Linked DNA regions of Desulfosarcina ovata subsp. ovata. Each later gene encodes a partner of the first gene's protein in a complex. Links are inferred from orthologs where the notes say so. Each region holds a gene or a part of one and is shown in the gene's direction. Other genes may lie near its edges.

Region 1 (6,357 bases):
CATACAAACCGACGATGAAAAAGATAATTCAACAGCTGACGAGCAGTGAACGCATTCTGCTTGCCTCCCATACCAATCCGGATGGTGATGCCATTGGTGCGTTGCTGGCGATGGGACTTGCCCTTGAGAAACTGGACCGACAGGTGACCTTGCATAACGAAAGCTCCATTCCTGCGGTTTACCGGTTCCTGCCATCGGTCCATCGCATCCAGAAACAGCTTCCGGATCCGGCGCGCTTCGATACGGCGGTGATTCTGGACTGCGGCAGCTTGAACCGGGTGGGTTCAAATGCGGATGCCATCAAGACCATACCGGTCATCGTCAACATCGACCACCACACCACCAACAGCCGATTCGGACAATATCACCTGGTGGATGTGGATGCTTGTGCCACGTCTGAAATTATCTATCGGCTGATTCAGACCATGGGACTTGAAATCGATGCGTCCATTGCAACGGCAATTTATACGGGCATCCTGACCGATACGGGTTCTTTCCGGTTTTCCAATACCAACCAGGCGGCTTTTACCATCTGCGAGGCCATGGTGGCCGCCGGCGTGAAACCCTCGGCGGTTGCCCAGCACGTTTACGGCACCTACTCCCTGGGACGCATCAAGCTGCTCAACCTCGCTCTGGATTCGATTGAGATTTCCAATAACGGGTATCTTTCCATCATGACGGTCACCCAGGAGATGCTGGCCGATACCGGAACCCAACCCGAAGATGCCGACGGCCTGATCAACTATGCCCGCCGGATTCGGGATGTCAAGGTGGCCGCCCTGATCCACGAGTTGGAAAATGGACCCGGAGCCAAAGGCGGCCCAAAACAGTTTCACGTCAGCCTGCGTTCCGACGGCAGTGTGGACGTATCCCGTATCGCGACGACCTTTGGCGGTGGCGGGCACGCCGGTGCGGCCGGATTTTCCATGGCGTCCAGCCTTGCTGAACTGAAGCAGACCATTTACAACCTTTCCGACGGATTTGGCGAATCATGCCAGATAAACTGAGCGGGCTGGTGGTGGTGGACAAGCCCGAAGGTGTCACCTCGGCAGGCGTTGTGGCGCGCGTCAAGAAAATTTTCGGTGCCAGGAAGGTTGGACACACGGGAACGCTGGATCCCTTTGCCACCGGTGTTCTGGTCTGCTGCCTCAACCGGGCCACTCGGCTTTCCCGATTTCTGCTCAAGGGTGACAAATCCTACGCGGCGGAACTGTTGCTGGGCGCCGAGACCGATACCCAGGATGCCACCGGACAGGTCCTTTGTCGCCGGCCGTTGGGCCACGTTACCGCGCAGCGGGTGCATGCGATGGCGCGGCGATTTGTCGGTGAGATCGAGCAGGTGCCGCCGGTTTACTCGGCCCTGAAGCACCAGGGGACGCCGCTTTACAAACTGGCGCGTAAGGGCGTGGCCGTGGAAAAGCCGGCCCGGCCGGTTCGGATTGACCGATTGGAGATTCTTTCGGTCGATCTGCCGGTCGTCCGATTCGCGGTGTCCTGTTCGGCCGGTACTTATGTGCGCACCCTGTGTGCGGACATGGGGCGGGCTTTGGGCTGCGGCGGTCATCTTTTGCGGCTCCGCAGAACCGCCAGTTGCGGTTTTACGCTCGACGATGCCATGGGGCTGGAGGCGCTTGAAGCGTGTCGGGTGCAGGGCCGCCTTGAAGAGACGGTGATTCCCATGGTCGCGGCCCTGCCGCGCATGCCTGCGATGGCGGCCGACGCCGTCCTGGCCAGAAAGATCGGTAACGGCATGAAGCTGGCCGGCACCGATTTCCCTGTACCGCCGCCTGTGGAAAACGGGGCGTTCAAGGTTGTCGATCCCCATGGCCGCTTGATTGCCGTACTGGATGCCACGCCGCCGGACAGCTATAATTATTGTTGTGTTTTATCATCATAAAGGTGATAGTTACAGGATTATCGAATGGTATGCGACATGATTCTGCAGGCCGGAGCCGCTGTCGGTCGGGACTCTGGATGCTAACCCAAAATAGGATGCAGTAACTATTTCAAGGAGGACGAGAACAGTGACATTTACCGCAGAAACCAAAAAAGAACTGATTGAAAAATACAAAAAGCACGACACCGATACCGGTTCTCCGGAGGTTCAGATCGGGCTTTTGACCCATCGGATTTCCTACCTGACCGAGCATCTGAAGGTGCATAAAAAAGATCACCATTCCCGCCGCGGACTGTTGATGCTGGTCGGTAAACGCCGCAGACTGCTCAACTACGTCAAACGCAATGATGTGCAGCGTTACCGTTCCATCATCGAAACCCTTGGTTTGCGGCGCTAAGGTGTCTCGATATCGGCAACACGGCGTTGCCGAATCCCTTTCGCCGGTTGTGCCGGTGTGGCCGCTGGCGGTACGCCTGCCGGCCAGGTCGTCCGGATGCCTGTGGCCCTCATCGGGTGGCCGGCGCAGCGACCGGTGATTTACGGGCAATGGGCGCATCGATTTCGCCCTTGCCGCAATTTTATCAGGAGAAAGACGCTAAATGGATTATACATTCAAGGCGGATGTGGGAGGAACGACCCTCAGCATCCAGGCAGGCAAGGTTGCCAAACAGGCTTCCGGATCTGTTGTGGTGCAATACGGGGACACGATTGTTCTGGTAACCGTTGTTTCTGCCAATGACGAAAGAGATATCGATTTTTTGCCCCTTTCCGTGGAGTATCAGGAAAAGGTTTATGCTGCCGGCCGGATTCCGGGAAACTATTTCCGCCGTGAAATCGGCAGGCCCAGCGAGAAGGAAACCCTCACCGCCCGCCTGATTGACCGTCCCATCCGACCGCTTTTTCCCAAAGGCTACCGTTTTGAGACCCAGGTGATTGCCACGGTGCTCTCAATGGATCAGGAGAATGATCCGGATGTGCTGGCCATGGTGGGGGCTTCGGCGGCACTGGAAATTTCGAACATTCCCTTTGCCGGTCCCATTGCGGCAGTTCGCGTGGCCCGTGTCGAGGGCCGGTTTATCGCCAACCCGACCCTTGAGCAGATGGCCGCCGGCGATATCAACATCATTATTGCCGGCTCCCGAACCGGTGTGGTGATGGTTGAAGGCGGCGCCGATGTGGTGAGTGAGTCCGACATGCTCGAAGCGATTTTCTTCGGTCACCAGGCGATCCAGCCGATTATCGATGCCCAGGAGCAGTTGAAGGCGGCCATGGGGAAACCCAAACGGGAGTTCGTGCCGCCCGAAAAAGATCCGGCCCTGGCCGCGGTGGTCGAGGAGAAAGCGACCGCCTTGCTGCGTGAAGCGCTGACCATTCCCGAAAAGATGAAACGCTACGACGCGGTGCGGGCGGCCAAGGCCCAGGTGATCGAAAGCCTGGAGGATGCGGCCGCCGACCGGCGGGATGAGATCAAGGCCATTTTGGGTGATCTGCAGAAACAGATTTGCCGGGACATGATTCTCAAGGAAGGCCGCCGGATCGATAATCGCCAATTCGACGAAATCCGGCCCATTACCTGCGAGGTCGGTGTTCTTCCCCGGCCCCATGGCAGCGCCCTGTTTACCCGCGGTGAGACCCAGGTGCTGGGTATTCTGACCCTGGGATCGGGCGGTGACGAACAGCGCGTCGAGACCCTCAGCGGTGAAGAAAACCGGCCCTTCATGCTGCATTACAATTTTCCTCCTTACTCGGTGGGCGAGGTCAAGCGCGTCGGAGCCCCCAGCCGTCGGGATATCGGCCATGGCGGCCTTTCCACACGGGCCCTGGAGCGGGTTCTGCCCGACAAGGAGGTCTTCGATTACACCATTCGCCTTGTTTCCGAGGTGCTGGAGTCCAACGGATCTTCGTCTATGGGCACGGTTTGCTCGGGAACCCTGGCCATGATGGACGGTGGCGTGCCCATCAAGGCGCCGGTTTCCGGTATCGCCATGGGACTGGTCCAAGAGGGCGACCAGGTGGTGATCCTTTCGGATATTCTCGGGGACGAGGACCACACCGGTGATATGGATTTCAAGGTGACCGGTACGGCCGAAGGCATCACGGCCCTGCAGATGGATATCAAAATCCTCGAGCTTTCCCGGGAGATCATGGAAAAGGCCCTGGCCCAGGCCAAGCTCGGGCGCCTGCATATTCTCGACAAGATGCTTGCCGCCCTGTCCGTGCCCCGTGACGACATCTCTCCCTTTGCCCCCAAAATCGTTTCCATCAAGATCAATCCGGACAAGATCCGTGACATCATCGGCCCTGGCGGCAAGGTGATCCGCGCCATCCAGAGCGAGACCAATACCAAAATCGAGATCGATGACAGCGGGCTGGTCAAGATCGCCGCCACCTCCGCCGAGGACGGGGATGCCGCCCGCCTGCAGATCGAGTCGCTGACCATGGAACCCGAAGTGGGCGTGACTTACGAAGGCAAGGTGGTGAAAACCACCGATTTCGGCGCCTTTGTCCAGATCGTCCCCGGTACCGACGGGCTGGTCCACATCAGCCAACTGGCCAACCGCCGGGTGGCCAAAGTGACCGACGTGGTCAAGGAAGGCGACATGCTCAAGGTCAAGGTTCTGGAAATTTCCAAGGACGGCAAGATCCGCCTCAGCCATAAGGCCGTGCTTGAAGATGAACGTCGCAACAACGGTGAATAAAACTGTTCTGGAGAACGGTGTCCGCATCGTCTCCATGACCATGCCCCACGTGCGCTCGGTCTCCATGGGCGTCTGGGTTCACGTGGGGGCCCGTGACGAAAGTGATGCCGAAAGTGGGCTCTCCCATTTTATCGAGCACATGATCTTCAAGGGCACGCTCAAACGCAGTGCCTTCCAGATTGCCAAAGAGTTTGACGCCATCGGCGGTCAGTCCAACGCTTTCACCTCCATGGAACACACCTGCTATCATGCCCGGGTGCTGGATACGCAGCTTGCGACCATGGTGGATATCCTTTCCGATATTTTTCTCAATTCGGTCTTTGATGACGATGAGGTGACGCGGGAACGGCCGGTGATCTTCCAGGAGATCGGCATGGTCGAGGACAGTCCGGAAGAGTGGGTCCACACCATGATCGGCCCGGCCCTGTGGGGCCGCCATCCCCTGGGGCGCTCGATTCTGGGTACCCGCGAAAATATCCTCGGTTTCGACAGCCGCAAGATCCGGCATTTTTTTCGTCGCCTCTATCAGCCTGCGCGGGTGGTTATCGCCGTGGCCGGCAATGTCACCCACGAACGGATTGTCGATTTGACTGCCCCGGTTTTTGCGGCCATTGCGCCGGGCAACGGTTTTGCGCCGCGCAGCACGCCCACCGACGGCTGTGATACCACCCTGCGGCACCGGGATTTGGAGCAGACCCATATCTGCCTGGGGATGTCCGGTGTGTCGGTGAACGATCCCCGCCGGTTCGCTGCTTCGCTGCTCAACACCATTTTGGGGGGCAACATGAGTTCGCGGCTTTTCCAGACGGTTCGGGAGGAACGCGGGTTGGCCTACGCCATCTACTCCTTTCTCACTTCATATGCGGATACGGGGATGTTCGGCGTTTATACGGCCGTGGCCCCCGAAGACGCGAATGAGAGCATCGACCTGATTATGGAGCAGCTCCGACAGATGAAACGCGAACCGGTTGGCGTTGACGTACTGCGTGATGCCAAGGCGTTCACCGCGGGGAACCTGCTCATGGCCGAAGAGAGTCCGGACAACCAGATGATGCGTCTGGCGCAGAACGAATTCTATTTCGGGGACCATGTTCCCATACAGACGGTGATCGATCGGATCGATGCGGTCACCCCTGACGACATTCTCGCGTTGGCCAATGCGTTGTGGGGCAGTGGCAGTCCGGCCCTGACCATGCTCGGCCCCCGGGCCGAGCGTAGCGATCCGGCCGGCCGGATTGGCTTCTGAGCCCGGCCCCTCCGATAACGGCCGCTTAGAGCCTGCCAACCCACAACCCACAATTTTCATCTTCTTCTCTTTTTGGACGGTTGCCATGCACACGACCATTACGGTTGATTTTCTCAGGCTGGATGTTGACAAAAACGGTGATCTGCCACTGCCCCGTTACATGACCGAAAGCTGTTCCGGGATGGACATCTGTGCGGCCCTGGAGGCGGACTTGGAGTTGCTCCCCGGAGCGATTCGTCTGGTGCCCACCGGTTTTGCCATGGCTTTGCCCGATGGATTCGAAGCCCAGATTCGACCCCGCAGCGGCCTGGCCGTCAAGCATGGCATCGGCATCATCAATGCCCCGGGCACCATTGACGCCGATTACCGGGGCGAGGTGAAAATCGCCCTGATCAATTTGGGCGCGGAACCGGTGACCCTCAAGCGGGGAGACCGCATCGCCCAGATGGTGATCCAGAAAGTCTGGCAGGCCCGTGTCAACGTGGTCGAGCGGCTGGGCGATACCGACCGCAGTG
Region 2 (4,897 bases), 880 kb from region 1 along the record:
CGTTGCTTCGTGCGATCAGCCGAATTCAGCTTGCAGAGACACGATGATTTATTTACGGGTGTCTGAAGGGCCATCAGTAGTGATGCTGGCCCGAAGATGACTCCGGTATCGATTGCGTAGCGATAAACACAGGGGGGGCAAACCGGATCCGGTTTGCCCCTTTTTGCATTTGGCAAAGATGTCTGATCATCAATCGGAGCCGGCGGCCAGCAGCCGGTCGGTGAAAATGGTTTCCTCCGGTCGGTGTGTGATGGCCGTGGGGCGTCCGGTAAATTCACTTGACTTAAAAACCCTGGCCCGGTTATATAGGAATCAAGGAAAACGATAATATGCTGGATATAGAAGCAATACTTCAACAATTTGAACTCATTGAACAAAAAGTGGAACAAGTTGTAAAAGCACGCCAGCACTTACAACAGGAAAACGAGGATCTGAACAGCAGGATCGGGCAGCTGGAAAATCTGATCCGCGAAAAAGAAGAAATAGAAAAAAAGCACGATGCATTTACTGAACTCATCAGGACGAAAATTGACAATCTGATCGGAAGATTAGAAGGGGTAAAAGAGGATCCGTAAACCGACCTGCGATTTTAGGAACGGATGTGAATTGGAGAAAACGGTCACACTGCAAATATTTGGTCGTAAATTTACCTTCCAGACAGAACCCGGTGAGGCTGATGCGAAACAGGTAGCCGCCCACTTCGAAGACGCCGTCAGGAAGGTCCAATCCCAGTTTGACGGTAAACCGGTCAATGTCGATAAAGAGACCATCTTAATTCTTACAGGGCTTAATTTTGCCAGTGAAAATTACAAACTCGAAAAATGTTATCAGCAGCTGTTTGACCGAATGACCGAAAAATCTGCAGTGGTTCTCAGCGAGCTGGAAAAAGCGATGCAATAACGCTGCGATCTCCCGACTATCGATGAGATAACACTTTTTCACTTTTAAGAGACACGCGGTATCTGTGTTGGTACCAGCAACCGTGATTGAAAAAGGCGCACTGAATCAACCCCTGCCGTGTTCGTGATTGGAAGGTGAACTTTGACCCAACACTCACTTGACGGGAGCCTTACCTAACTTCGGTGAGCAAGTTCTGCTTGTACAGAAAAGCCTAAAGAAGTTACAAGGCGCCCACCTGATCCCTTGGATCAAAGACCGGCCAACACGGCACAATGGTGGGGGTACACCACCGCTTTTCACCATTTCTTCCTCTCAGGCGTGCGAGCAAAGCATGTACGCCAGTCTTGTATCATAATTCCCAAAAGGCTATTAAGGACGTCATCTGGCAGTCAGATGATGCGCTTTTACATACATCTACATTTTAGCAGCCGGAGAGATACGCATGAACATATATACGCTCTTGATTGCAGTGATATCCGCAATGGCCGGATGCGCTGCAGCTGTTTTTTTCAAAGGTGCCATTGGATCGAAGAAACTCAGGGATGCAGAGGATGAAGCCGTAAAAATAACCAATGCAGCCAAAAACGAAGCGGAAAGTTTGATAAAAGAGGCGGGCGTCGAGGCCAAAGATATCCTCTTCAAAATGAAAAGTGAATTTGAATTAGAGGCCAAAGAGACCCGCTCCGAATTAAAAAAGCTCGAGCGACGGTTAATCCAGAAAGAAGAAAATATCGATCGCAAGGCAGAGATTTTCGATCAACGGGAAAACGATATTGCTGCCAAGGAATCCTCTTTATCGGAAAGGCAGCGAATTGTCACCGAAGATGAAGAAAAATACAAAGCGCTTCTCGATGAACAGAAGGCACAGCTGGAAAGAATATCAACGTTGACGGCAGAGCAGGCCAAGGAACTGTTGATCCGGGCGATGGAAAACGAGGCGCGTTATGAGGGTGCCAAACTGATCAAACGGATCGAGAACGAAGCCAAGGAAGAGGCCGATAAAAAAGCCAAAAAAATTATGGCCACCGCCATCCAGCGGTATGCGGGTGATTTCGTTGCCGAGCGAACGGTTTCGGTGGTTCAGCTGCCGGGTGATGAAATGAAGGGCCGTATTATCGGGCGGGAAGGCCGCAACATCCGTGCCATTGAAGCGGCTACCGGAATCGACCTGATCATTGATGATACGCCGGAGGCGGTCATTTTGTCAGGATTCAATCCGGTTCGGAGGGAGGTCGCCCGGCTATCGTTGATCAAACTGATTTCTGACGGACGAATTCATCCGGCACGCATTGAGGACGTTGTTAAAAAAGTGGGTCAGGAGGTTGATACGGCCATCAAAGAGGCAGGCGAGCAAGCAGCCTTCGATCTTGGGGTTCACGGGATTCATGCCGAGTTGATAAAGTATCTGGGGCGTTTGAAGTATCGTACCAGTTATGCCCAGAATGTATTGCAGCATTCGGTTGAGGTGGGCGTTTTGTGCGGGATCATGGCTTCCGAATTGGGATTAAAGGAGAAGGTTGCCCGACGGATGGGGCTGCTTCACGATATTGGCAAGGCCATTGATCATGAAGTCGAAGGCCCCCATGCCGTGATCGGATCAAAATTGGCAAAAAAATTTGGGGAATCCCAAGGTGTGGTTCACGCCATTGCCGCCCATCACGAGGATGTTCCCCCATCTTCTGTTTATGCCCTGCTGGTCCAGGCCGCCGATGGACTTTCCGGTGCCAGACCCGGCGCCAGAAAAGAGCTGCTCGAAAACTACATTAAACGGATAGAAGATCTCGAGGGCATTGCCAACAGCTTTAAAGGGGTTTCCAATACATATGCCATTCAGGCCGGACGCGAAATTCGCGTCATTGTGGAAAGTGAAAAAGTGTCCGATGAGGAATCGGTTTTGCTAAGCCGAGATATCGCCAAGAAGATTGAAGAGTCGTTGACCTTTCCCGGCCAGATCAAGGTGACGGTTATCCGGGAAACGCGGGCAGTGGAGTATGCAAATAAATAAACCCCATCCCCGTACAAAGGGCGTGGTATCCTTGTCGTTGGCGTCACGCGAATTAAAATGATTCTGATTATATCGGATTTTGGGGAGGTCTCCGGTACCCACCCAAAGAAGCCGAAACGTACAAGTTTTGCAACCAGTTGTTGTGATATCTGAATTGGTTTAGCTGTTCCGCCGGACTTTTAAATCCATTGTGCAACTTAACCGTTCGAGGATTGTATGGTGAAAAATTATTGATGAGCGTCCATCCTCGAATACTCAACTGCGCTGCATCCATCGATCCATGAAAATATTGGGTACTGTACAGGTGGCGATCCATTCTTTGCATCAACCGGTCAACCATGTTACTGGTTCGGTGTGCTTTAGGATGATCGTAGGCAACACGATAGGCGGCAATGTTTTTCCGTAACTTCGTTATGGGATCTATGATAACGGATGGCACAGCATTCTTTTCGCACCATTCGTACAACCTTCTTATTCTTTGGGAAAACGATGCCTTACTTTCAGCGCGATAACACTCCCATAGCTTTGATGCGGCGTTTTCAAAAATATCTCGGTATTTCTTTTTGGCACGGTCACGAATTTTGATAAACACATGAAGAAAACAGCAAATGATAACTACTGCCGGGAAGAGGAATTGCCACGCATTTCGGGTGGCTTTCCAGCCGTCCATATTCACGGTTTCCGGTGAATATTCCGGCTTTATACACTGGGCCTCTTGTTTGTACACTTGATACGCATCTGTTAACGCTTGTTCTCCGGCGTCTTTGGCAACGGCTGCACCGAGAATACAGCCATCACCAACTGTCGTGGCCACATACGTTTTTTCACCTAAAATTCGAGTATGCTTTTCATCAGCGGCAAGATGTTCGGGAACATCTTGAGGATTTCGGACAGTTGTTCCGACAATGCTGTTTCGCCCGATAGATTGTTCGATTCGATACCAATACATGGGATCTTTTCCGAAAACACGACTTATGGCCCAAAATGGTATGTCGAACTTTCTAAAAAACATTGCATCTTCGATTTCGTCAACAAATCCAACGAGGTATGGCAGTACAAATGAAGGACGAATGGTGTAAGCAACACCGGATATTTTAATTCGACGGATCCATATGGATTGTTTTTTTGAGTAATAAAGATCCTTCATCCGATATCCATTTTCGATTTCAGCCGGGAATAATTCCGGAAACAGTTCGATCCTTTTGTTTACGGAAGTTCTGAAATCAACCGGGTTGAGTATGTTGCATTCATAATTGCCTTGAGAAAAGGGCAAACATATGATTCTGTTGTTTCGGTTAGCGGATCTTGTATCTGCTATTCCCATATAGTTAGAGACCTCCTTTGGCGGGATGTGTCTCTAACTATATAAAATTATTAGTAAAAAGTCTAGACTCAAATCTTCAATAATATCAACATGTTGTGTTTTTGTCGGGGGATAGGCCACTGTATGTTCGGCTTATTGGAATCAAACTCCCCAAAATCCGTTATAATCAGAAATGATTAAAGTGAGAGAAAAAATGGAAAACGTTCTGGATGTCCTCCGCAAACGCGGTTTTATCGAGCAAACCACCCACGATGAAGAACTTCGCGACTACCTCGATGCGCAACAAATTACCTGCTATATTGGTTTTGACCCCACGGCGTCGAGCCTGCATGTGGGTAGCCTGGTCCCCATCATGTCCCTTGCGCATATGCAGCGTTGCGGACACCGACCCATTGCGCTGGTGGGTGGCGGTACCGGCCTGGTGGGGGATCCCAGTGGAAAAACCGAAATGCGCAAGCTGCTCACCGTTGAAGATGTGGCTGCCAACGTGACGGGGTTGAAGAATCAGTTGTCCCGATTCATTGATTTTTCCAATGAGCAGGCCATCATGGTCAACAATGCGGACTGGCTGACGCAGTTGGCATACATTCCGTTTTTAAGGGATATCGGACGGCACTTTTCGGTCAACCGGATGATCAAGGCAGAAAGCTACAAGATGCGCCTGGATT

What was found.
Region 2: pnp (region 1) and rny share a complex: the UniProt entries of both Bacillus subtilis proteins name them as parts of the possible RNA degradosome complex. The link is inferred for Desulfosarcina ovata subsp. ovata from one-to-one orthologs.

Annotation. Positions count from the first base shown.
Region 1 is NZ_AP021879.1:5,798,114-5,804,470, forward strand. Bases 2,107-5,046 are described here. They hold pnp (polyribonucleotide nucleotidyltransferase), read left to right. Parts: upstream 2,107-2,496; coding sequence 2,497-4,596; downstream 4,597-5,046. Other genes in these bases: rpsO (30S ribosomal protein S15), read left to right, coding at 2,107-2,294; GN112_RS25380 (hypothetical protein), read left to right, coding at 2,296-2,433; GN112_RS25390 (M16 family metallopeptidase), read left to right, coding at 4,571-5,046. Also shown: 30S ribosome-binding factor RbfA, read left to right, coding at 1-49; GN112_RS25365 (DHH family phosphoesterase), read left to right, coding at 15-1,007; tRNA pseudouridine(55) synthase TruB, read left to right, coding at 992-1,897; more of rpsO, read left to right, coding at 2,025-2,106; more of GN112_RS25390, read left to right, coding at 5,047-5,842; dut (dUTP diphosphatase), read left to right, coding at 5,928-6,357. UniProt on the Bacillus subtilis protein: Involved in mRNA degradation. Catalyzes the phosphorolysis of single-stranded polyribonucleotides processively in the 3'- to 5'-direction. Necessary for competence development in Bacillus subtilis.
Region 2 is NZ_AP021879.1:6,679,827-6,684,723, forward strand. Bases 673-3,623 are described here. They hold rny (ribonuclease Y), read left to right. Parts: upstream 673-1,342; coding sequence 1,343-2,905; downstream 2,906-3,623. Other genes in these bases: GN112_RS29320 (cell division protein ZapA), read left to right, coding at 673-900; GN112_RS34645 (hypothetical protein), read right to left, coding at 2,973-3,623. Outside these bases: GN112_RS29310 (F0F1 ATP synthase subunit epsilon), read left to right, coding at 1-47; GN112_RS29315 (hypothetical protein), read left to right, coding at 330-575; more of GN112_RS29320, read left to right, coding at 607-672; more of GN112_RS34645, read right to left, coding at 3,624-4,229. UniProt on the Bacillus subtilis protein: Endoribonuclease that initiates mRNA decay. Initiates the decay of all SAM-dependent riboswitches, such as yitJ riboswitch. Involved in processing of the gapA operon mRNA, it cleaves between cggR and gapA.